2 regions of the Streptomyces sp. NPDC028419 genome follow, and region 2 is predicted to be linked to the other one. Evidence: riboswitches for the same ligand, from Rfam matches in the RefSeq annotation. Region 2 holds a riboswitch; the other holds the start of a gene.

Region 1 (12,205 bases), on a different contig from region 2:
CGGCGACCTGCAGGATCGGGTACGTGAACAGGCCGACGGTGGCGTTGTTCGCGCCCGACTTGGCGGACTTGTCCTTGAACTGGGTCATCCGGCTGGCCTCGCCGAAGCCGGTGATGCAGTTCATGACCCAGCCGAGCTGCGCGTGCTCGGGCACGTGGCTCTGGACGAAGAGGGTGCAGCGCTCGGGGTCGAGACCGGCGGCGAGCAGCTGGGCGGCGGAGAGCCGCGTATTGGCGCGGAGTTCCTTCGGATCCTGCGGCATGGTGATCGCGTGCAGGTCGACGACCATGTAGAAGGCGTCGTGGGATTCCTGCAGGGCGACGTACTGCCGAATCGCTCCGAGGTAGTTCCCGAGGTGGAACGAACCGGAGGTGGGCTGGATACCGGAGAGCGCGCGGGGACGATCAGAGGCCATGGGCCCATTCTCTCAGGTGCGGGGGCGGTCTTCGGCCCCCGCTGGCCGGAATCGGTTGGCTGTGACGCCGCGGCGGGGTGGGGGGCGGTGTGGGGGCGGGCGTGACCCCGCGTACTCGCCCGTACCCGGTCGGCTTGATCTTGCACGAATCAAGCGACCGCTTTCCACCCCCACCCCCACCCCTCCGGGGGCCCCTCAAACGCCGGCGAGGCTGAACGGCCCGAGGCCAACCCCTGCACAGGGCCACCTATCCAGCCCCGCCGGCGTTTGAGGCGCCCCCGGAGGGCACGACGAGCCGCGGACGGCGTGCGCCGAAGCGCCATAGCCGACCGCCCCTCCGGGGGCGCCTCAAACGCCGGCGAGGCTGGATGGGGCTGGGGCCAGCCCCTGTGCAGGGCCACCAAACCAGCCCCGCCGGCGTTTGAGGCGCCCCCGGAGGGCGCGACGAGCCGCGGACGGCGTGGGCCGGAGCGCCGTAGCCGGCCGGCCCTCCGGGGGCGCCTCAAACGCCGGCGGGGCTGGTGGGGGCAGGGCTCCTAGGCGACCGGCAGGCCCGGGGCCGGGAAGGTGGTCATGAGGGAGGTCACTTCGGTGCGGAGGGTGGCCAGGGCCGGCTCGTCGGCGGCGGCGGCCGCCGCGACGCCCCGGGCGATCCAGTCGGCGACGAGCGGCATGTGCTCCGGCCGCAGCCCCCGCGAGGTCAGCGACGGCGTCCCGATCCGCACCCCCGAGGGATCGAACGGCTTGCGCGGGTCGAACGGCACCGTGTTGTAGTTCACGACGATCCCCGCCCGGTCCAGCGCCTTCGCCGCCACCTTCCCCGACACCCCCCGCGAGGTCAGGTCCATCAGGATCAGGTGGTTGTCGGTGCCGCCCGACACCAGGTCGAAGCCCCGCTCCAGCAGCGCCGCCGCCAGCGCCTTCGCATTGGCGACCACCCCGTGCGCGTACGACACGAAGGCCGGCTGCGCGGCCTCGTGCAGGGCCACCGCGATGCCCGCGGTCGTCTGGTTGTGCGGCCCGCCCTGGAGCCCGGGGAAGACCGCCTTGTCGATGGCCTTCGCGTGCTCCTCGCGGCACATCAGCATCGCCCCGCGCGGCCCCCGCAGGGTCTTGTGCGTGGTGGTGGAGACGACGTCGACGTGCTCGACGGGGCTGGGGTGCGCGCCGCCCGCGATCAGGCCCGCGATGTGCGCGACGTCGGCGACCAGCACCGACCCGGCCTCCTTCGCGATCTCGGCGAAGGCCGCGAAGTCGATGGTCCGCGGCAGCGCGGTGCCACCGCAGAAGATGATCTTCGGCCGCTCCTTGAGGGCCAGGTCCCGGACCTCGTCGAAGTCGATCAGCCCCGTGTCGGCGCGGACGCCGTAGCGCACGCCCCGGAACCACGACCCGGTCGCGGAGACGCCCCAGCCGTGCGTCAGGTGCCCGCCCATCGGCAGGGCCATCCCCATCACGGTGTCTCCCGGCTCGGCGAAGGCCAGGTAGACGGCCAGGTTGGCCGGGGAGCCGGAGTAGGGCTGGACGTTGGCGTGGTCCACGCCGAAGAGCCCCTTGGCCCGCTCTATCGCGAGGGCCTCGACGCGGTCGATGTTCTGCTGGCCCTCGTAGTACCGGCGGCCCGGGTAGCCCTCGCTGTACTTGTTCTGCAGCACGGTGCCGGACGCTTCGAGGACGGCGGCGGACACGTAGTTCTCACTGGGGATCAGGCGCAGGGTGTCGGCCTGCAGCTGTTCTTCCGCCGCGACGAACGACGCGAGTTCGGGGTCGGTCGCGAAAAGGGCGGGGTGGCGGCTCGCGGACATGGCGGCTCCTCCGGGGTCGATGTCAGATCTCGTCCCCGCGAGGCCCAGGCGAGCGGCCCTTGATGCGGTCGTGCGCGCACGACTCCCCCGGAGTTGGTTCTCCGTACGCCAGTCGCCGTGCGTGCCGCCCAGCTTAGCCGCCGCGCCACGTTCGAGGTTTCCCCGTCCGCATCGCGAGCGAGATAGACAATGACGCCACCCTCGTCACTGCCCCGCACGGACGAAACGGAGACCCCGTGTCGACTCAGACCGACGCCCAGAGCAATGCCGCCACTGTGGCCGCGATCAGCGCCGCCGACGCGCACAGCGCGCACAACTACCATCCGCTCCCCGTCGTCGTCGCCTCGGCGGAGGGCGCGTGGATGACCGACGTGGAGGGCAAGCGCTACCTCGACATGCTCGCGGGCTACTCGGCCCTCAACTTCGGCCACGGCAACCGGAGGCTGATCGACGCGGCGAAGGCGCAGCTGGAGCGGGTCACGCTCACCTCGCGCGCCTTCTTCCACGACCGCTTCGCCGACTTCTGCGGCGAACTGGCCGCGCTGTGCGGCAAGGAGCTGGTGCTGCCGATGAACACGGGCGCGGAGGCGGTGGAGACCGCCGTGAAGACCGCCCGCAAGTGGGGCTACGAGGTCAAGGGCGTCCCCGACGGCCAGGCCAGGATCGTCGTCGCGTCGAACAACTTCCACGGCCGTACGACGACCATCGTGTCCTTCTCCACCGACCCCGAGGCCCGTGACCACTACGGGCCCTACACGCCGGGGTTCGACATCGTCCCCTACGGCGACCTCGACGCCCTCGCGGCGGCCCTCACCGACACCACCGTCGCCGTGCTGCTGGAGCCGATCCAGGGCGAGGCGGGGGTGCTGGTGCCGCCGCCGGGCTACTTCGCGGCCGTACGGGAGCTCACGCGCGAGCGGAACGTGCTGTTCATGGCCGACGAGATCCAGTCGGGGCTCGGGCGGACCGGGAAGACCTTCGCCCTGGAGCACGAGGGCGTCGTGCCGGACCTCTACATCCTGGGCAAGGCGCTCGGCGGCGGGGTGGTGCCGGTGTCGGCGGTGGTCGGCGACCGGGACGTGCTCGGGGTCTTCCGCCCGGGCGAGCACGGCTCCACCTTCGGCGGGAACCCGCTGGCCTGCGCGGTCGCCCTGGAGGTGATCGCGATGCTGCGCACCGGCGAGTACCAGCAGCGCGCCACCGAGCTGGGCGACCACCTGCACCGGGAGCTGGGGCTGCTGGTGGGCGGCGGCGCGGTGACCGCCGTGCGCGGGCGCGGGCTGTGGGCCGGGGTGGACATCGACCCGGCGCTCGGCACGGGCCGGGAGATCTCCGAGAAGCTGATGGCGCGCGGGGTCCTGGTCAAGGACACCCACGGCTCCACCATCCGCATCGCACCGCCGCTGGTCATCAGCAAGGAGGACCTGGACTGGGGCCTCGACCAGCTGCGCGCCGTCCTGTCCGCGTAGACCTAGAGGATCACGTGGGGCAGGAAGCGGGCGTACTCGTCCGTGACCGGCCCCGCGGATTCGCGGATGCCGAGCCCCGCGGCCTCGTCCTCGACGACCCACGCGCCGAGCACCACCCGGTTGCCGTCGAAGTCGGGCAGCGGGGCGAGGCCCTGGAAGCACACCGGCCCGTCGTCCCCGTCCGGCGCGGCCTGGGGTTCGTACGGGGGCGCGCCGGCGGGGTGCAGGGTGACCCCGGCGCCCTCGCGGCCCAGCAGCGGCTTCACGGCGTACCCCGTGGTGTGCGCGAGCTCGCGCGGGCCGTCGAGGTAGGCGGGGAGCAGGTTCGGGTGGTCCGGGTACAGCTCCCACAGGACCGCCAACAGGGCCTTGTTGGACAGCAGCATCTTCCAGAGCGGTTCGATCCACAGGGTGGAGCCGCTGGCTCCGCCGAGGTCGATGGTGTCCAGCACCTGCGGGCCGAAGTCGTCCTCGGCCAGCCACTCCCACGGGTAGAGCTTGAAGCAGCTGCGGATGAAGCGGAGCTTCTCGTCGACGAAGCGGCCCGAGAGCCGGTCCCAGCCGATCTGCTCGACCGGCAGCGCCTCGGTCGCGAGCCCGGCCTGCTCGGCGGTCTCCCGGAGGTAGGCGACGGTCATCAGGTCCTCGCCGAGCTCGTCCGCCTCGGAGTGCGCGAAGTGCACGGGCCCGGGCGGCAGCAGCGGGGCCTGGCGGCGCCAGGCCTCGACGAGCCGCTCGTGCAGCGAGTTCCACTGGTCGGCGCCGGGGAAGCGCTCCTCCATCCAGAACCACTGCGGACCGGCCGCCTCCACGAGGGAGGTCGGGGTGTCCGCGTTGTACTCCAGCATCTTGGCCGGGCCGCCCGCGCCGTCGTAGCGCAGGTCGAAACGGCCGTAGAGGAAGGGCTGTTCGGCGCGCCGCCGCCAGGACTCGCCGATCAGCGCGGCCAGCCGCGGGTCGGTGATGCCGAGGTCGGCGAACCGGTCGTGCTCCACGATGTGCGCGGCCGCGGCCAGGCACATGGCGTGCAGCTCCTCGACGACGTCTTCGAGGGCTTCGACCTCGGGGAGCGTGAAGGAGTAGTACGCGCTCTCGTCCCAGTAGGGGCGCAGGGAGTCGTCGGGGTAGCGGGTGAGCGGGTAGACCAGCCCCTGCTCCTCGACGGTCCGCTGCCAGTCGGGGCGGGGCTCGATGGTGTGGCGGCGCACGCTCAGCCGCCGCTGCTCTTGGAGCCGCTCTTGGAGCCGCCGCCGATGCCGCCGCGGCTGACCGCCGACTTGTCGAAGCTGCCGCCGGTGACCTTGCCGCTGCTGCTGGTGGTGCCGCCGTAGTAGTAGGTGCCGCGGCCGCCGCTTCGGCACTCCTTGCCGTCCAGCTTGTCCAGCGAGGTCTTCGACACGCACCGCTTGTCGGGCTCGTCGCTGGAACCGCAGGCGACGAGGGAGGCGGCGAGCAGTCCCACGCCGCCGAGGGCGACCGCGCCGGAGCGCATCCGCCGTCGCGTCGTACCGCTGCTGTTGTCCATGGACGGGCTCCCCCTGCCGGCAGTGTTGGCCGCCACCCTAATGCGGCGCGCCCACCGATGGAATCCGGCCATCCTCGGTCGGGATCCGTCGGGCCGGTCCGTTGACCCAGCTCCAGCCGCGCAGGCCCGGGTCGGCGAGGGCGCGCCCGAAGAGGGCGTGCGCGCCCTCGTCGGTGGTCCCGGGCGGCGGGGTCAGCACCAGGGACACCGTCCCGTCGGGGTACCGGGGCGCGTAGCCCCAGTCCGGCGGGAGTAACGAGATCAGCCGCACGGCCGCCAGCTCGGGCGCCGCGCCCTCGGGGCCGCGGCCGTCGGGGGCGACGACGAGGTGGTAGGTGGTGCTGGTCATCTCGGTCTCCTTGCAGGTCAACGCGGGGCCGGGGCGAGGAACGGCAGGCCGAGGTCAGCATTGCCCAGCACGCTCTCCACCGCGAGGAGGACACCGGCCGTTCCGGTCGCCACGTCGGCGGACAGCCGCAGGGTGTGGTCGCCGAAGAAGGCCAGGTGGCCGTCGCAGCGCACGGCGTGCCAGCCGAGGGCGTCCAGGTGGCGCAGTACGGCCCGGTCGGCGGCCGGGGACGCGTCGCGCGGGTGGCGCAGCGCCAGCAGGGCCCCGGCGCGGCCGTGGAAGAGGCCGGCGTTCAGCATGAAGGACGGGCCGGCCTGCTCGCGCAGCGCGTCCCGCGCCCGGAGGAACTCCGGGTCGGGCAGGTGGCGCGCCGCCTCGTGGAGCACCATGCCCAGTCCGGCGCCGCCGAAGGCCAGGAACGGCACCTTCCAGGCGGCGTCCTCGGATCCGGCGGGGTCGCTGTCCTCGGACCAGCCCACCTCGGCGAGGTCGTGCCGCACCAACTCCCCCGCTACATGGCGGTACTTGGGGTCGCCCGTGGCCTCGTACAGGCGGAGCAGGAAGAGCGCCCCGCCCGCCGCGCCGTGCAGCAGGCCGGGCCGGCGGCGGCCCGCACCGCCGCCCGGCGCCTGGTCGGCGATCAGCGCGGCGGTCCGCGCGGCCCCCTCGGCGTCCCCGAAGTGCAGCTGGGTCAGGCCGATCCCGGCGAGCCCGCCGAAGAGGCCGTGGTCGAGGTCGTCCAGCGGGGTCGCGCGCACGCGCTCCATGACGGCGGCGGCCGCGTCGGCCCGGCCGAGCCGGTCCAGGGCGTACGCGACGCCGCTCAGCCCGTCGTAGAAGCCGGGCCGCATGTCGGTGGCGCGGTCGACGGCGTCGGTCAGCCAGGCCACGTGTTCCTCGGCGGGCGTGCGGCCCAGCTCGGCGAGCGTCCACAGCACCCCGGCCGCGCCGTAGGCGAAGGTGGCGCCGCCGCCGGGCACGGAGAACTGCTCGACGTCACCGGGGAAGAGCCGGTCCGCGCGCTGCGGGGTGGCGCTGGCCAGCAGGTCGCCGGTGAGGGTGTCCCGCAGTACGGGCCAGCTCGCCGGGGTCGGCGCCGTCCACAGGGGCTCCGGGTCGGCCTCGGCCGGCTGGCCGGGGTGCGGGTCCGGGCCGAGGTCCGCCCGGATCCGGTCGGCGAAGTCGGCGGGCACCGGGAAGTTCTCGGTGACCACGCCGATCAGCTGGTCCACCTTGGCCGCGGACCAGGTGGCCATGACGGTGAGCGGCAGGAAGACGCCGAGCCGGATGCAGCCGAGGGCGTACCGGTCGACGGCCGTGCCCTTGTACCCGGTGGGGGCGCGGAAGCCGGGGGCGCCGATGGCCTGCGCGGACTCGGAGTCGACCGGGGTCGCGGTCTCCAGGTCGATGAAGGCGATGGTGTCGTCGGGCCGGACCAGGATGTTGTTGGGGTGGAGGTCGCCGAAGACGACGCCCTTGGCGTGCATGGCCTCGACGCCCCGCTCGACCTGCTCGACGATCTTCAGCGCCCAGGCCGTGTACGCGGCGTACGCGGCGCCCGCGTCGGCCGAGCGGTCGTCGTTGACGAGCGGGTTACGGCTGAGGAGCTCCCGGGCGAGCGGCTTGCCGTCCACGTACGCCCGGGCCAGGAACCAGTGCTCGTGGCCCTTGCGGTAGTCCATCACCGGGGGGATGCAGTCCAGGCCCGCGAGCTGCTCCAGGGCCCAGTGCTCGTGCTCCAGCCGGGCCACGGCGTCGTGGCCGTCCTCGTCGAGCCCGGCCAGCGGGCGGGCCTCCTTGAGCAGGACGGCGCTGCCGTCACGGGTGTCGGTGGCCTGGTAGACGCCGCCGCCGTTGGAGAAGTGGAGGGCCTTGGTGGCCCGGAAGGGGAAGTCCTGGAGGGTGGCGGCGTTGCGGGCGGCGAGGGCGTCGTGGAGCACGCCCGGCAGCTCCACCCAGGCCGGGGGCCGGAAGGAGGGGCCGCGCACGTCGGGCACCAGGCGGCCTTCGGGGTCCTCGACGCAGTGCACGAGTTCGCCGGTCTCGGAGCGGCCCAGGCGGGCGACGAAGCCGCCGTAGCGCACGTACAGCGGGCCGGAGCGCCAGCGCAGGTCGCTGAGGATGGTGGGGCCCCGCTCGCCGTCGAGGAGGTCCCCGAGGCGGGTGAGGATCCGCTCCAACTGGGGCTCGTCGACGGGGTAGATGGTGAAGAACTTGCCGCTGCTGCCGCGGTCCCCGTACTTGCTGTTGCGCTGCTTGAGGATGCCGGCGCTGCGGATGAACTTGAAGGTGACCCGCTCCGCCACGCAGAAGTCCCAGACCAGGTCGAGGATCCGGTCGGCGTTCTCCAGGGTGGCCGACACGTGGATCTTCCAACCCTGGCCGGGCAGCACGGTGGCGGGCGGGGTCATCAGCAGCCAGTGCGTGTTGTCGGTGCGGGTCCAGCCCTCGGGGAGGGGGCCGGTCACCGCCGGGAACGCGCTGGCGTCCGCGGCGGCGGTGGCCGGTACGTCGTAGAACGGATTGCCGGGCTGGCAGTAGGTCATGTAGCGAAGGTCCATGGTGCGCTCCGTTCGTGACGGGGGCGGGAAGGGGGACGGGGCTGGGCCGGTGCCGGGAGTTACCGGCGCCAGAGCGGGGCGACGTACTTCTCGTACAGCCACTCGCCCAGCGGCAGGCTGCCGAGGTCGACGCGGGCGGCCCCGGTGCGGTCGGCGGGGAGCCGGTCCACCGTCAGCGGGAGCGTGGTGACGGGCAGTTCCAGCGGGGTCGCGGACACCGGCAGGAAGGCCGACAGGGGCGCGGTGGTCTCGGTGCGGGTCAGCGCGGCGACGCGCGCGGTGCCGGTCTGCTCGCGGGTCATCAGTCCGGCCCGGTAGAGACGGACCGTGGCGTCCGGGCGGATCGCGGAGAGGTCGGCGCTGCTCGGCAGGACGAGGGCGACGCGGCCCCGGTCCTGGGCGACGTACCCGGCGGAGACGGTGTGCGGCAGGGTGACGAGGACCAGCGCGGCGCCGGCCGCGCCGGTGAGCAGCAGGCCCGCGGCGACCGTGCGCCACAGCGGCGCCCCGGCGGTGCGGCCCTCGGCGGCGAGGCGGGTGAAGCCCAGGCCGAGGCGGTAGACGAGGTAGCAGACGGCCATCAGGACGGCGCCGGTGCCGACGGCGCCGAGCCGCTGGAGCAGGTCCGACCACAGGGTCAGGGCGCCCGCGACGACGTACAGGGGGAAGGCCATGCAGGCCAGCCCGAAGGCCACCGCCCAGGGCCGGTCGCCGAGTTCGCGGGCGTAGTCGCGGCCCCCGAAGAGGGTCCTGGCGAGGAAGCGGCGGGCGTCGGTCATGGCCCGGTCGCGCAGGTGCGGGACGTCCAGGTGGCTCATGAGCGCGATGTAGCCGTCGAGCTTCACGAAGGGCAGCAGGTTGACGACGCCGCTGGTGTAGGTGGCGACGGCGAAGACGAGGACGGCGTCGCGCAGGTCAGAGGGGCCGAGCAGCAGCGCGGTGAGCGCGGCGGCGCCGGCGATCACGCTCTGGGTGGCGATGCCCGCCAGGGCGACCCGGACGCGCTGCTCCTTGCGGGAGAGCCGCCAGCCGTCGGAGACGTCGCAGAAGAAGGCGGGCGACATGTAGAAGAGCATGAAGCCCATCCGGCTGGGCCGGCCGCCGTAGTACGTGAGGACCGCGCCGTGGCCGACCTCGTGGACGGCGGTGGTGGCGAGCACCCCGATCATCACGCCGAAGTAGGCGGAGAAGGGGAGCGGCCGGCCCAGGGCCGCGTCGACCTCGGGGGTCAGCAGCGCCAGGGCGAGTACGCCGCCCAGCACGAACAGGGTGGCGAGGGTGGCCGAGGCGCGGCCGGCGAGCAGCCGGATGACCGGTGCGAGGCGGGCCAGCAACCGCTCGGGGCGCAGGATCGTGAACTGGAGGGTCATCGGCGGGACGAAGCGGAACCAGCTGCTGCGGCGCTCCACCGGCTTGCCGTCGTCGAGGACCTTGCTCTCGGCGAGCCGGTCCACGGCGAGGCCGACGTGGTGCGCGGTCCACGGCGGGCCGAGGACCTCGGCGAGGCCGGCGTGGTCGAGGGAGCCGTCCATCGCCCGCACCAGGCGCGCCAGGTCGGGCTGGAGCCGGAAGTGCTGGTGTTCGCCGCGCTGGAGGACCCAGGGGGCGCCGGTCTCGACGGGCTCGTGGATCTCCACGTTCGCGGCGACGCGCGGGCGCTCCAGGAGCGCGGGGTCACGGTCCGCGGCGGCGGCCCGCTCGGCCGGTGCCTTCCGGATCAGCGTCTTGGGGGACATGTCTGGATCACGCCTTAGATGACGTCGCGGGAGAGCAGCGACTGGCGGGCGGCCACCGCGGCGGCGGCGAGCCAACCGGCGAGGACCAGGAGCGCGAGCGGTACGGAGAGCAGCTCGGGCTTGCCGTCGAGGTAGACCGAGCTCATCGCGATGGTGGGCAGGTACGCGGCCACCTCCGGGACGATCTGCTGGAGGCCCGGTTCGACGAGGAGGGTCAGCCCGATGACGGTGACGACGGTGGCGAGCTGGTTGCGGATGATCCAGCCGAGGAGCACGCCCCAGGGCGCGGCGATCACGTTCACGGTGACCACGCCGAGGACGATCCGGGTGGTGTGCCCGGTCCAGTCGCCGTCGTAGCCGAAGCGGCCCGGCAGCGTGGAGGCGCACAGCAGGGCGAGGCCCGCGGCGAGGAGGCCGTTCAGGAGGCCGACCGCGGTGGCGACGAGGGCCTTGGCGGACAGCAGCCGCAGCCGTCCGCCGCTGAGCAGCACCGAGCGGGCGATGGCGCCGGAGGTGTACTCGCGGGTGACGAGGATGCCCCCGAACACGGCGGCCATCAGGAAGGTCATCATCCACGCCTGGGCCATGTCGTCGGTGACGGCGGCGGCGGTGCTCTGGCCGAGGGCGATCTTCTGGTCGCCCGACGAGGCGTACCCGAAGCAGGTGAGGAGGGACATGAAGATCCCGGCGGAGAGCAGGATCAGCCAGCTGCGGCCGGTCCATGCCTTCATCCACTCGCCGGCGAGGACGTTACGCATGGGAGAGCCTTTCGGTGCGCGCGCTGGTCCCGGCGTCCCCGTCCACCAGCGTGAAGAAGCGGTCTTCGAGGCGCTCGGCGCCGTCGGAGGTCAGCTCCGCGAGGGTGCCCGCGAAGCGCAGGGTGCGCTGGATGACGATCACGTCGTCCACGGTCTGTTCGACCTCGGCGAGGAGGTGGCTGGAGACCAGGACGGTGCGGCCCTCGGCGGCCAGGGCGCGCAGGGTGTCGCGCAGCCAGCGGATGCCGTCCGGGTCGAGCCCGTTGGCCGGCTCGTCCAGGACGAGCAGTTCGGGGTCGGCCAGCAGGGCGGTGGCCAGGGCCAGGCGCTGGCGCATGCCGGTGGAGTAGCCCTTGGCGGAGCGGTCGGCGCTGTCGGTGAGGCCGACGCGGTCCAACACCTCGTCGACGCGGGCGTTCGAGACGCCGAGGGTGCGGGCCCAGATCCGCAGGTCGCGGCGGCCGCTGGCACCGGGGGTCGGGCCGATGCCGTCCATGCAGACGCCGATGCGCCGGGCGGCGTCGGGGAGTTCGGTGTAGGGCCGGCCGAAGACGGTGGCGGAGCCGGAGGTGGGGCGGACCAGGCCGAGCAGCATGCGCAGGGAGGTGGACTTGCCGGCGCCGTTGCGCCCGAGCAGTCCGGTCACCCGTCCCGGGCGGACCTCGAAGGTCACGTCCCGCACGGCCGTGAACCGGCCGAACTCCTTCGTCAGGCCCGTGGCGCGGACGACACCGGCGGCGCTCATCGCTTGCTCGCGGCGACGTTCGCGCCGAGCTTGGCGGCGCAGCCGATCAGCCCGAGTCCGATGACCGTCATGGCGGCGATGAGCGCGGGCCCGGACAGCTGCGCGTTGACGACGGCCATGGCCAGCGCGAGCAGCGCGGCGGTGGTGCCCAGCTGGCCGTTCGACCCCTTGCGGGGATTCTCCTTCGACATGGTGGCTCCCTCTTCCTTCAGCTCTGTGCGTGTGATGCGTGATCCGGATGCGTGATCCGGGGGCGGGGGGCCCGCGGCGGTGGCTTGCGCCACCGCCACGGGACCGAGTCACCCTGGGGGACCGGAACTCCGGTCCTGCGAACCGTCGGTAGCCGGGGCTACCGGCGCGATCAGGTGGCGAGCGTGGCGCTCGCGACGGCGATGCCGCTGATGACCAGGCCCTGCTTGAAACCGGACCAGAACGACGGGGCCTCCATGGCCTCCAGCTCCTGCATGCCGAGCTCGAGGGTGGTGGCGGCGTCCTGCTTGAGAAGGTCCTGCATGGTGGTGTGCTCCTGTTGTCCGTGTGGGTGGTTCAGTGGGTGGTGCTGGTGTGGAGGGGGTACCGCCGATCGCGGTACGGGCCGCTCAGGTGGCGATCAGCGCCGCGGAGGCGACGTAGCTGCCGTAGGCCGCCGCCGAGGCGACGACGACACCGGCGCCGACACCGATACCGGTCCACCAACCCGGCGCCTCCATGGCCTCCAGCTCCTGCATGCCGAGCTCAAGGGCGGGGAAGGCGTCGATCGCGAGGTTCTCCTGCATGGGAAAGCTCCTGATTCCGTGTGGATCGTTCAGTGGGTCGTGCGAGGGGTGGTGCTGGTGTGGAGG
Region 2 (7,908 bases):
CCAGAGCGCGATCGGCGCCGTCTCGGCCTGCGCCGCGATCCTGCTCTTCTCCTACCTCGGCGTGGAATCGGCCGCGGTCAGCGCGGGAGAGGTCCGCGATCCGGCCCGCAACGTCGGGCGCGCGACCATCCTGGGCACGCTCGGCGCCGCCACCGTCTACCTGCTGGGGACGGTGGCCGTCTTCGGCCTGGTGGCCCACGACACCCTCGTTTCCTCCGCCGCGCCCTTCACCGACGCCGTGAACGCCATGTTCGGCGGCACCTGGGGCGGCACCCTCGTCGCCTGCGCCGCCGTGGTCTCGATGGTCGGCGCGCTCAACGGCTGGACCCTGCTCAGCGCGCAGACCCCGTACGCGGCGGCGAAGGACGGCCTCTTCCCGAAGGCGTTCGAACGCAAGAGCCGCGGGGTACCGGTGGTCGGCGTGGTCGTCACCGTCGTGCTGGCCTCGGCGCTGACCGTCTACAACTACACCTCGGGCACCCAGGGGGTCTTCGAGGTCCTGGTCCTGGTCACCACCTTCACGGCGACCGTGCCCTACCTGCTGTCCACCGCCGCGCAGATCTACTTCCTGGTGTCGGGCCAGGGCGAGCGGGTGGCCCCCGGACGGCTCGTCCGGGACGGGATCCTGGCCGCCGTGGCCTTCGGCTTCTCGATGTGGCTGGTCGCGGGCTCCGGGTACGAGGCCGTCTACCAGGGCGTGCTCTTCCTCTTCGCGGGCGTGCTCGTCCACGCCGTCATGTCGGCCCGCAAACAGCGGGCCCGCGCCGAGGCGTAGCCGAACGCGCGGAAGCCCGCACCGTACCGCCGGCCCGTGTCGCGAACTGCGACGCGGGCGGCCGGTACGGCGCGGGCTTCCGCCGCGACCGGGACCTCTTAGTCCAGGTAGTCGCGCAGGACCTGCGAGCGCGACGGGTGGCGCAGCTTCGACATGGTCTTGGACTCGATCTGGCGGATGCGCTCACGGGTGACCCCGTACACGCGACCGATCTCGTCCAGCGTCTTCGGCTGGCCGTCGTTGAGGCCGTAGCGCATGGAGACCACGCCCGCCTCGCGCTCCGAGAGCGTGCCCAGGATGGACTGGAGCTGCTCCTGGAGGAAGGTGAAGGAGACCGCGTCGGCCGGGACGACCGCCTCGGAGTCCTCGATGAGGTCACCGAACTCGCTGTCGCCCTCCTCACCCAGCGGGGTGTGGAGCGAGATCGGCTCGCGGCCGTACTTCTGGACCTCGATGACCTTCTCGGGGGTCATGTCGAGTTCCTTGCCCAGCTCCTCCGGGGTGGGCTCGCGGCCCAGGTCCTGGAGCATCTGGCGCTGCACGCGGGCGAGCTTGTTGATGATCTCGACCATGTGCACCGGGATGCGGATGGTGCGCGACTGGTCGGCCATGGCGCGGGTGATCGCCTGGCGGATCCACCACGTGGCGTACGTGGAGAACTTGAAGCCCTTGGTGTAGTCGAACTTCTCCACCGCGCGGATCAGACCGACGTTGCCCTCCTGGATCAGGTCCAGGAAGAGCATGCCGCGGCCGGTGTAGCGCTTGGCCAGCGAGACCACGAGGCGGAGGTTGGCCTCCAGCAGGTGGTTCTTGGCCCGACGCCCGTCCTCGACGAGGATCTCCAGCTCGCGCTTGAACGCGGGCTTGTGGTCCTCCTCCTCTTCGAGCTTGTACTCGGAGAAGAGGCCGGCCTCGATGCGCTTGGCGAGCTCGACCTCCTGCTCGGCGTTGAGCAGCGGCACCTTGCCGATCAGCTTGAGGTAGTCCTTGACCGGGTCGGCGGTGGCGCCGGCCACCATGACCGTCTGGGCCGGGGCGTCGTCCTCGTCGTCGTCCGACAGCACGAAGCCCTGGGTGCCCGCCTTCGCGGGAGTGGTCTCCTCCGCCTCGTCGGCGAGGTCCTCCTCGGTCCACTCCTCGCCCTCGGCCGCGGGGGTCTCGCCCTCGTCGCCGTCCTTGGCGCTCTTCTTCGTGGCGGCGGTCTTCTTGGTGGCCGTCGCCTTCTTCGCGGCGGTCTTCTTGACCGTCCGCTTCTTCGGCTCGGCCGCGGCCTCGGCCGCGGCCTCCTCCTCGGTCACGGAGGTCGACGGAGCGGATATCGCCGCCGCCGTGGCGGTGGCCGCGGTCTTGCGCGCGCCGATGGGCCGCGGCGCGGCGGCCTTCTTGGTCACGGTGCGGGCCGGCGCGGCAGCCGCCTTGCGGGCCTTCTTGGCGGGGGCCTTCGCGGCCGGGGCGGCGCTGACGTGCAGCGCGACGCCCTCCTCGTCCAGGACCTGGTTCAGGCTGCGCAGGACCCGCTTCCACTGGTCCACCGGGATGCGGCCGGCCTCGAAGGCCTGGCGCACGTCGTCACCGTTGATGTGACCCTGCTCGCGGCCACGCTCAACGAGCGCGACCAGGGCCTCGGATTCGGCGATCTCCGGAGGGAACGTACGGGACGGGCTGAGCGACACAAGGAGCCTCTCGTTGCGGCAGATATAAGGGCGGGACGGGACATCATCGCGCGAACTCGTGGAACGAGCCCGAGGGGGGTCGTTATTCCGGCGCCGCGCGAGGACACCTGTCGGTTCATCGCATGCCCGAGTCGATTCGTTACGCCATGAATTGAGTGACCTGCGCCACGCTGTGTCCGTGCAACCTTTCGGCCGCGAATCCGTCGGCCCCCTTCATCGTCCCGGTTTGCGGGCCTCGATGAGGAATCGGGCGGTGTTCGCCACGAACGGGCCCTCGCGCTCGATCCGTTCGTGGAGCTCACGGAGCCGGTCCCGGTACTGGTGGACCGTGAAGCCGGGCACCATCCAGATGACCTTCCGCAGGAAGTAGATCACGGCTCCGATGTCGTGGAACTCGGTACGCAGCCTTTCCGACCGCAGGTCGACCACCTCCAGCCCCGCGGCGGCCGCGGCGGCCACCGCGTCGTCGGGGTGCCGGCCGCGCCGGACCTCCTCCGGCTGCGACCCGAGGAAGTACTCGACGAGCTCGAAGACGCTCGCCGGTCCGACCTGCTGGGAGAAGTAGTGGCCGCCGGGCCGCAGCACGCGGGCGATCTCGTCCCACCAGACGGTCACCGGGTGCCGGCTGCTGACCAGGTCGAAGGCCTCGTCGCCGAAGGGCAGCGGCGGCTCGTCCGGGTCCGAGACCACGACCGCGCCCTTCGGGTGCAGCAGCCGGGTCGCCTTGGCGACGTTCGGCGGCCACGACTCGGTGGCCACCATCAGCGGCGGCAGGGGGCCCGCTCCGGCGAGCACCTCGCCCCCGCCGGTCTGGACGTCCAGAGCCGCCCGTACGCCCGCCAGGCGCTCGCCCAGGAGTCCCTGGTAGCCCCAGGAGGGGCGCTGCTCGGTCGCCCGGCCGTCGAGCCAGGAGAATTCCCAGCCGTCCACGGACACGGACTCGGCCTCGGCGACGAGCCGATCGAAATGAGATGTCATGCGGTGATCGTCCCAGCTGCGCCCCTTGTGATCCACTTGATTCTCCGCCTCGTGGCCGACCTCGGGCTTCGACTACAATGGTCGGCGGGCCGTGACTGGCGCTTGGGTGGATCACCACCGGGGAGCGGCCCGACGCAGCGCGGCACCGAGGTGTCCCGCTCCGTCGACTGCCGCGCGCCTGGGCGATCCGCGATCCCGCAGCGACGTTCAGGAGACCCCGTGACGACTGCCCAGACCGTTCCGGCACAGCACCGCAGCGCCGAGCTGATGGACGGCACCGCCCTCGCCCGCCGCATCTCGGAGCGCACCGGCGCCCTCGCCGCCGAGCTGACCCGCCGCACCGGCACCGCCCCCTGCCTCGCGACCGTCCTGGTCGGCGAGGACCCCGCGTCCGTGACGTACGTACGCATGAAGCAGAACCGTTGCGCCAAGGCGGGCATCACCTCCCGCCACGTCGAGCTCCCCGCCTCCACCACGACCGAGGAGCTGGTGACCACCCTCACCGCGCTCTCGGTGGACCCCGAGGTCAGCGGGATCCTGTTGCAGCACCCGGTGCCGCACCACATCGACGAGCGCGCCGCCTTCGAGGCCATCGCCCCGGGCAAGGACGTCGACGGCGTCACCATGCACTCCTTCGCCGCCATGGGCTTCGGGCTGCCGGGCTTCGTGTCCTGCACCCCGGGCGGGATCATGCGGCTGCTCGCCGAGTACGAGGTCGAGCTGGCCGGCAAGCACGCCGTGGTCGTCGGCCGCAGCGCGATCCTGGGCAAGCCCGCCGGGATGCTGCTGCTGGGGCAGAACGCCACGGTCACCTACTGCCACTCCCGCACCGAGGACCTCCCCTCGATCATCCGCCAGGCGGACGTGCTGGTCGCCGCCGTCGGCAAGGCCGAGTTCATCCGCGGCGAGGACATCAAGCCCGGCGCGGTGGTCCTGGACGCCGGCTACGACGGCAACCGCGGCGACGTGCACTTCGAGTCGGCCGCCGCGCGCGCCTCGCTGATCACCCCGGTCCCCGGCGGCGTCGGCCCGATGACCATCGCCGTCCTGCTGGAGCAGACCGTGCAGGCCGCCGCGGCCCAGGCCGGGCTGAGCCTGGCCGACCTCGGCTGAGCCCACCGGGACCTCCTGCCCCCGCCGGAGCCGCACGCACGACGAACGCCCCGGGCCCAACGGTCCGGGGCGTTCCGCATGCCCCCGCGCGGGCCGAAAGGACGATCCGGGACGCCCCGCCGGGGCGCTGCACTGAGGAGGTGAACGGATCGATGGACATGCAGAAGCGGCGTGCCGCGCCGGAGCCGGGCCGGGCCCGCCACCCCCGCGGGCTGGCCACCCTCGTCCTCGCCGAGCTGTGGGAGCGCTTCAGCCTCTACGGCATGGTCGCCATCCTGGTCCACTTCCTCGCCGCCTCGCGCGGCCACGGCGGCATGGGCCTTCACGAGGGCACCGCCGAGGCCGTCGAAGGCGTCTACATGGCGATGATCTCGCTGCTGGCGCTCCCGGGCGGCTGGATCGCCGACCGCTTCCTCGGCGCCCGCCGCGCCGTCCTGTGGGGCGGCGTCGTCATCATGGCCGGGCACGTCCTGATGGCCGTCCCCGACCCGGCCTCCGTCTGGCCGGGCCTGGTCCTGATCGTCATCGGCACCGGCCTGCTCAAGCCCAACATCTCCGCCCTCGTCGGCCGGCTCTACGCCGCCGACGACGACCAGCGGCGCGACGCGGGCTACTCGATCTTCTACATGGGCATCAACCTCGGCGCGGTCATCGCCCCGCTCGTCGTCGGCTACCTCGGCGAGGAGGTCAACTGGCACCTGGGCTTCGGCGCCGCCGCCGTCGGCATGGCCCTCGGCCTGATCCAGTACGTCCTCGGCGGCCGCCGCCTGACCGCGCAGCTGCGCACCGAGCCGGTGGTCCGGCTGACCCCCGCCGAGCGCCGCCGGGTGCGCCACACCGGCACCTACGGCGTCGTCTTCACCGCCGTCCTGATCGCCCTGATGGCCGCCGGACACGCGCTGAGCATCGACAACATCACCTTCGTGCTCACCCTCGTCGCCGTCGTCGTCCCGGCCGGCGTGCTCCTGTCGATGTACCGCAGCCCCAAGGTCACCCCGGTCGAGCGGACCCGGCTGCGCGCCTACGTCTGGCTCTTCCTGGCCGCCACCCTCTTCTGGCTCGTCTACGACCAGATGGGCAACGAGCTGAACCTCTTCGCCGCCCAGAAGACCGACCTGAGCCTGCTGGGCCGGCACATACCGGCGAGCTGGACCCAGTCCCTGCCCAGCCTGTTCGTGATCGTCCTGGCCCCCGTGTTCGCCGCGTTCTGGGTGCGCCGCGGCCGTCACATGAGCACGCCGCTCAAGTTCGGCCTGGCCCTGCTGCTGACCGGCGCCTCCTTCGTGGTCATGTCGGGCGCCGCCGCGATCGCCTCCACCGGGGTGAAGGTCTCCCTGATGTGGCTGGTCGGGGTCTACGTGATCCAGGTCATGGGCGAGATGTGCCTGAGCCCGGTCGGGCTCTCGGTCACCACCAAGCTGGCGCCCCGCGCCTTCACCAACCAGATGATGGGCGTCTGGTTCCTCGCCGCCGCCACCGGCGACGCGATCGGCGCCCAGCTGCCCCGCCTCGACGCGGTGATCGGCCAGAGCCTGAACTTCCTCTGGCAGGGCGCCGCCGTGATCGCCGCGGGCGCGGTCATGGTCTTCTTCGCGGGCCGCCTCAAGGTCCTGACGGGCGAGGCCGCCGCCGCCCGGGAAGCGGTCGGCGCCGCGGCCTGAGCCGGCATGACCCGCGGGGTAATCGACCCGGCGGGCGGCGGACGGGAGAGTGGGGGCACCGGATCCCGGAGGGCCGCACCGCGGCCGGGGATCCGCCGCCCACCCCCTCTCCCGACCCTCACGGAGGCCGATCCGCCATGTCCGCGACCCCACTCACCACCCGCGCCCCGCTGACCTCGCTGCGCGGCCTGCTCGCCCTGGACGCCGTCGTCACCGGCGGCAACGGACTCGCCTACGCCCTCTTCGCCGCGCCGATCGGTCGGCTGCTGGGGGTGGACCGCACGCCGCTGCTCGTGCTCGGCGTCCTGTTGGCGGGATACGGCGCGGCCGTCGGCCTGCTCGCCGCCCGCACCCGACCCGCCCCCGCACTGGTCATGGCGGTCATCGAGATCAACTGCGCCTGGGTGGCGCTGAGTCTGCTCTCGCTCGCGCTCTGGTTCACCCCGACCACCGCGGGCCTGGTGTGGATCCCGGCGCAGGCCGCGGTCGTCGCCGCCTTCGCCGCCCTCCAGTGGGCGGCGAGGACCTCAAGGGCCCAGTGAGCGCAGGTACTTCGCCGTCGCCGGATCCGCGGGCAGGAGGGTCTCCACGGCCAGCTCGGCGACGGTCACGTCCATCGGCGTGTTGAAGGTGGCGATGGTCGAGACGAAGGACAGCAGCTGCCCGTCGTGCACGATCCGCAGCGGGAGCGCGACGGGGTGCGCCAGCGGCTCGATCGGCTCCGTCGGGACCGCCGGACGCGGCCCGTCGCTCGCGACGGGGTACGCCGCCACCTCCTCGTACAGCGCGCGCAGCGGTTCCGAACGGGCCAGCGCGACCTGCCGCTCCATCTGGGCCAGCAGGTGTCCCCGCCACTCGACCAGGTTCTGGATCCGGGACGCCAGCCCCTGCGGGTGCAAGGTGATCCGCATCGCGTTCAGCGGCGGCGCGAGCAGGTGCTCCGGCAGCCCGTCCAGCAGGACGGCGATGCCCCGGTTGGCCGCGACGACCGTGTACGTACCGTCCACCACCAGCGCCGGATAGGGCTCGTAGGCCGCGAGCAGGCGCTCCAGCCCCTCCCGCAGCGCCGCCATCTGCGGCGCGTCCAGCGGAGTGTGCGGGTAGCGCGGCGCGTAACCGGCCGCGAGCAACAGGGCGTTGCGCTCGCGCACCGGCACGTCGAGCCGCTCGGCCAGCCGGACCACCATCTCCTCGCTCGGCCGGGACCGACCGGTCTCGACGAAACTGATGTGCCGGGCGGAGGAATCGGCGCGGCCCGCCAGCTCCAGCTGGCTGATGCCGCGCCGCTCCCGCCAGGAGCGGAGCAGGGGTCCCACGGACGTCGTCATACGAGCGACGTTAACCCGGGCGCGCCCGCGCGCGAACGGTTCGCTCCGGCGCGCGCTGTGGGAACCTTGACTTCACGTCACGGGGACAAAGGAGCCAGCGCATGTCGAGTCAGCCGCTGTCGCAGAAGGAGATCGAGGACCGGTTGCGGGAACTCCCCGGCTGGGCCTTCGAGGACGACCGGATCGTGCGCACCTACCGGCTCGGCACGCACATCGCGGCCAGCGCCCTGGTCGCCCACATCGCCGCCGTCCAGGACGAGTTGAACCACCACTCCGACCTGAGCCTGGGCTACAACACGGTCCGCCTGGCGGTGAACACCCACAGCGCCGGCGACGCGGTGACCGAGACCGACTTCGAACTCGCCCAGCGCGTACAGGCC

The links. Region 2 has a riboswitch for ZMP and ZTP ahead of ACZ4UB_RS15385 (bifunctional 5,10-methylenetetrahydrofolate dehydrogenase/5,10-methenyltetrahydrofolate cyclohydrolase). Riboswitches for the same ligand answer to the same signal wherever they lie in the genome.
Region 1: it holds a riboswitch for ZMP and ZTP, as region 2 does, so the genes downstream of both, ACZ4UB_RS26660 (serine hydroxymethyltransferase) here and ACZ4UB_RS15385 (bifunctional 5,10-methylenetetrahydrofolate dehydrogenase/5,10-methenyltetrahydrofolate cyclohydrolase) in region 2, are expected to answer to the same signal.

Annotation. Positions count from the first base shown of each region.
Region 1 covers NZ_JBVHUE010000025.1:7,489-19,693, reverse strand. Annotated here, with positions in the region: gene trpS (tryptophan--tRNA ligase) at 1-415, opposite strand, end outside; gene ACZ4UB_RS26660 (serine hydroxymethyltransferase) at 952-2,220, opposite strand; ZMP/ZTP riboswitch at 2,256-2,346, opposite strand; gene rocD (ornithine--oxo-acid transaminase) at 2,457-3,689, shown strand; gene ACZ4UB_RS26650 (glutathionylspermidine synthase family protein) at 3,692-4,897, opposite strand; gene ACZ4UB_RS26645 (hypothetical protein) at 4,900-5,214, opposite strand; gene ACZ4UB_RS26640 (hypothetical protein) at 5,252-5,563, opposite strand; gene lanKC (class III lanthionine synthetase LanKC) at 5,581-8,124, opposite strand; gene mpaP (daptide biosynthesis intramembrane metalloprotease) at 8,184-9,860, opposite strand; gene ACZ4UB_RS26625 (ABC transporter permease) at 9,875-10,618, opposite strand; gene ACZ4UB_RS26620 (ABC transporter ATP-binding protein) at 10,611-11,363, opposite strand; gene ACZ4UB_RS26615 (hypothetical protein) at 11,360-11,554, opposite strand; gene ACZ4UB_RS26610 (daptide-type RiPP) at 11,725-11,877, opposite strand; gene ACZ4UB_RS26605 (daptide-type RiPP) at 11,963-12,139, opposite strand.
Region 2 covers NZ_JBVHUE010000011.1:96,523-104,430, reverse strand. Annotated here, with positions in the region: gene ACZ4UB_RS15400 (amino acid permease) at 1-775, shown strand, start outside; gene ACZ4UB_RS15395 (RNA polymerase sigma factor) at 874-2,448, opposite strand; gene ACZ4UB_RS15390 (class I SAM-dependent methyltransferase) at 2,662-3,426, opposite strand; ZMP/ZTP riboswitch at 3,508-3,617, shown strand; gene ACZ4UB_RS15385 (bifunctional 5,10-methylenetetrahydrofolate dehydrogenase/5,10-methenyltetrahydrofolate cyclohydrolase) at 3,694-4,539, shown strand; gene ACZ4UB_RS15380 (peptide MFS transporter) at 4,692-6,200, shown strand; gene ACZ4UB_RS15375 (hypothetical protein) at 6,338-6,742, shown strand; gene ACZ4UB_RS15370 (helix-turn-helix domain-containing protein) at 6,728-7,528, opposite strand; gene ACZ4UB_RS15365 (4a-hydroxytetrahydrobiopterin dehydratase) at 7,630-7,908, shown strand, end outside.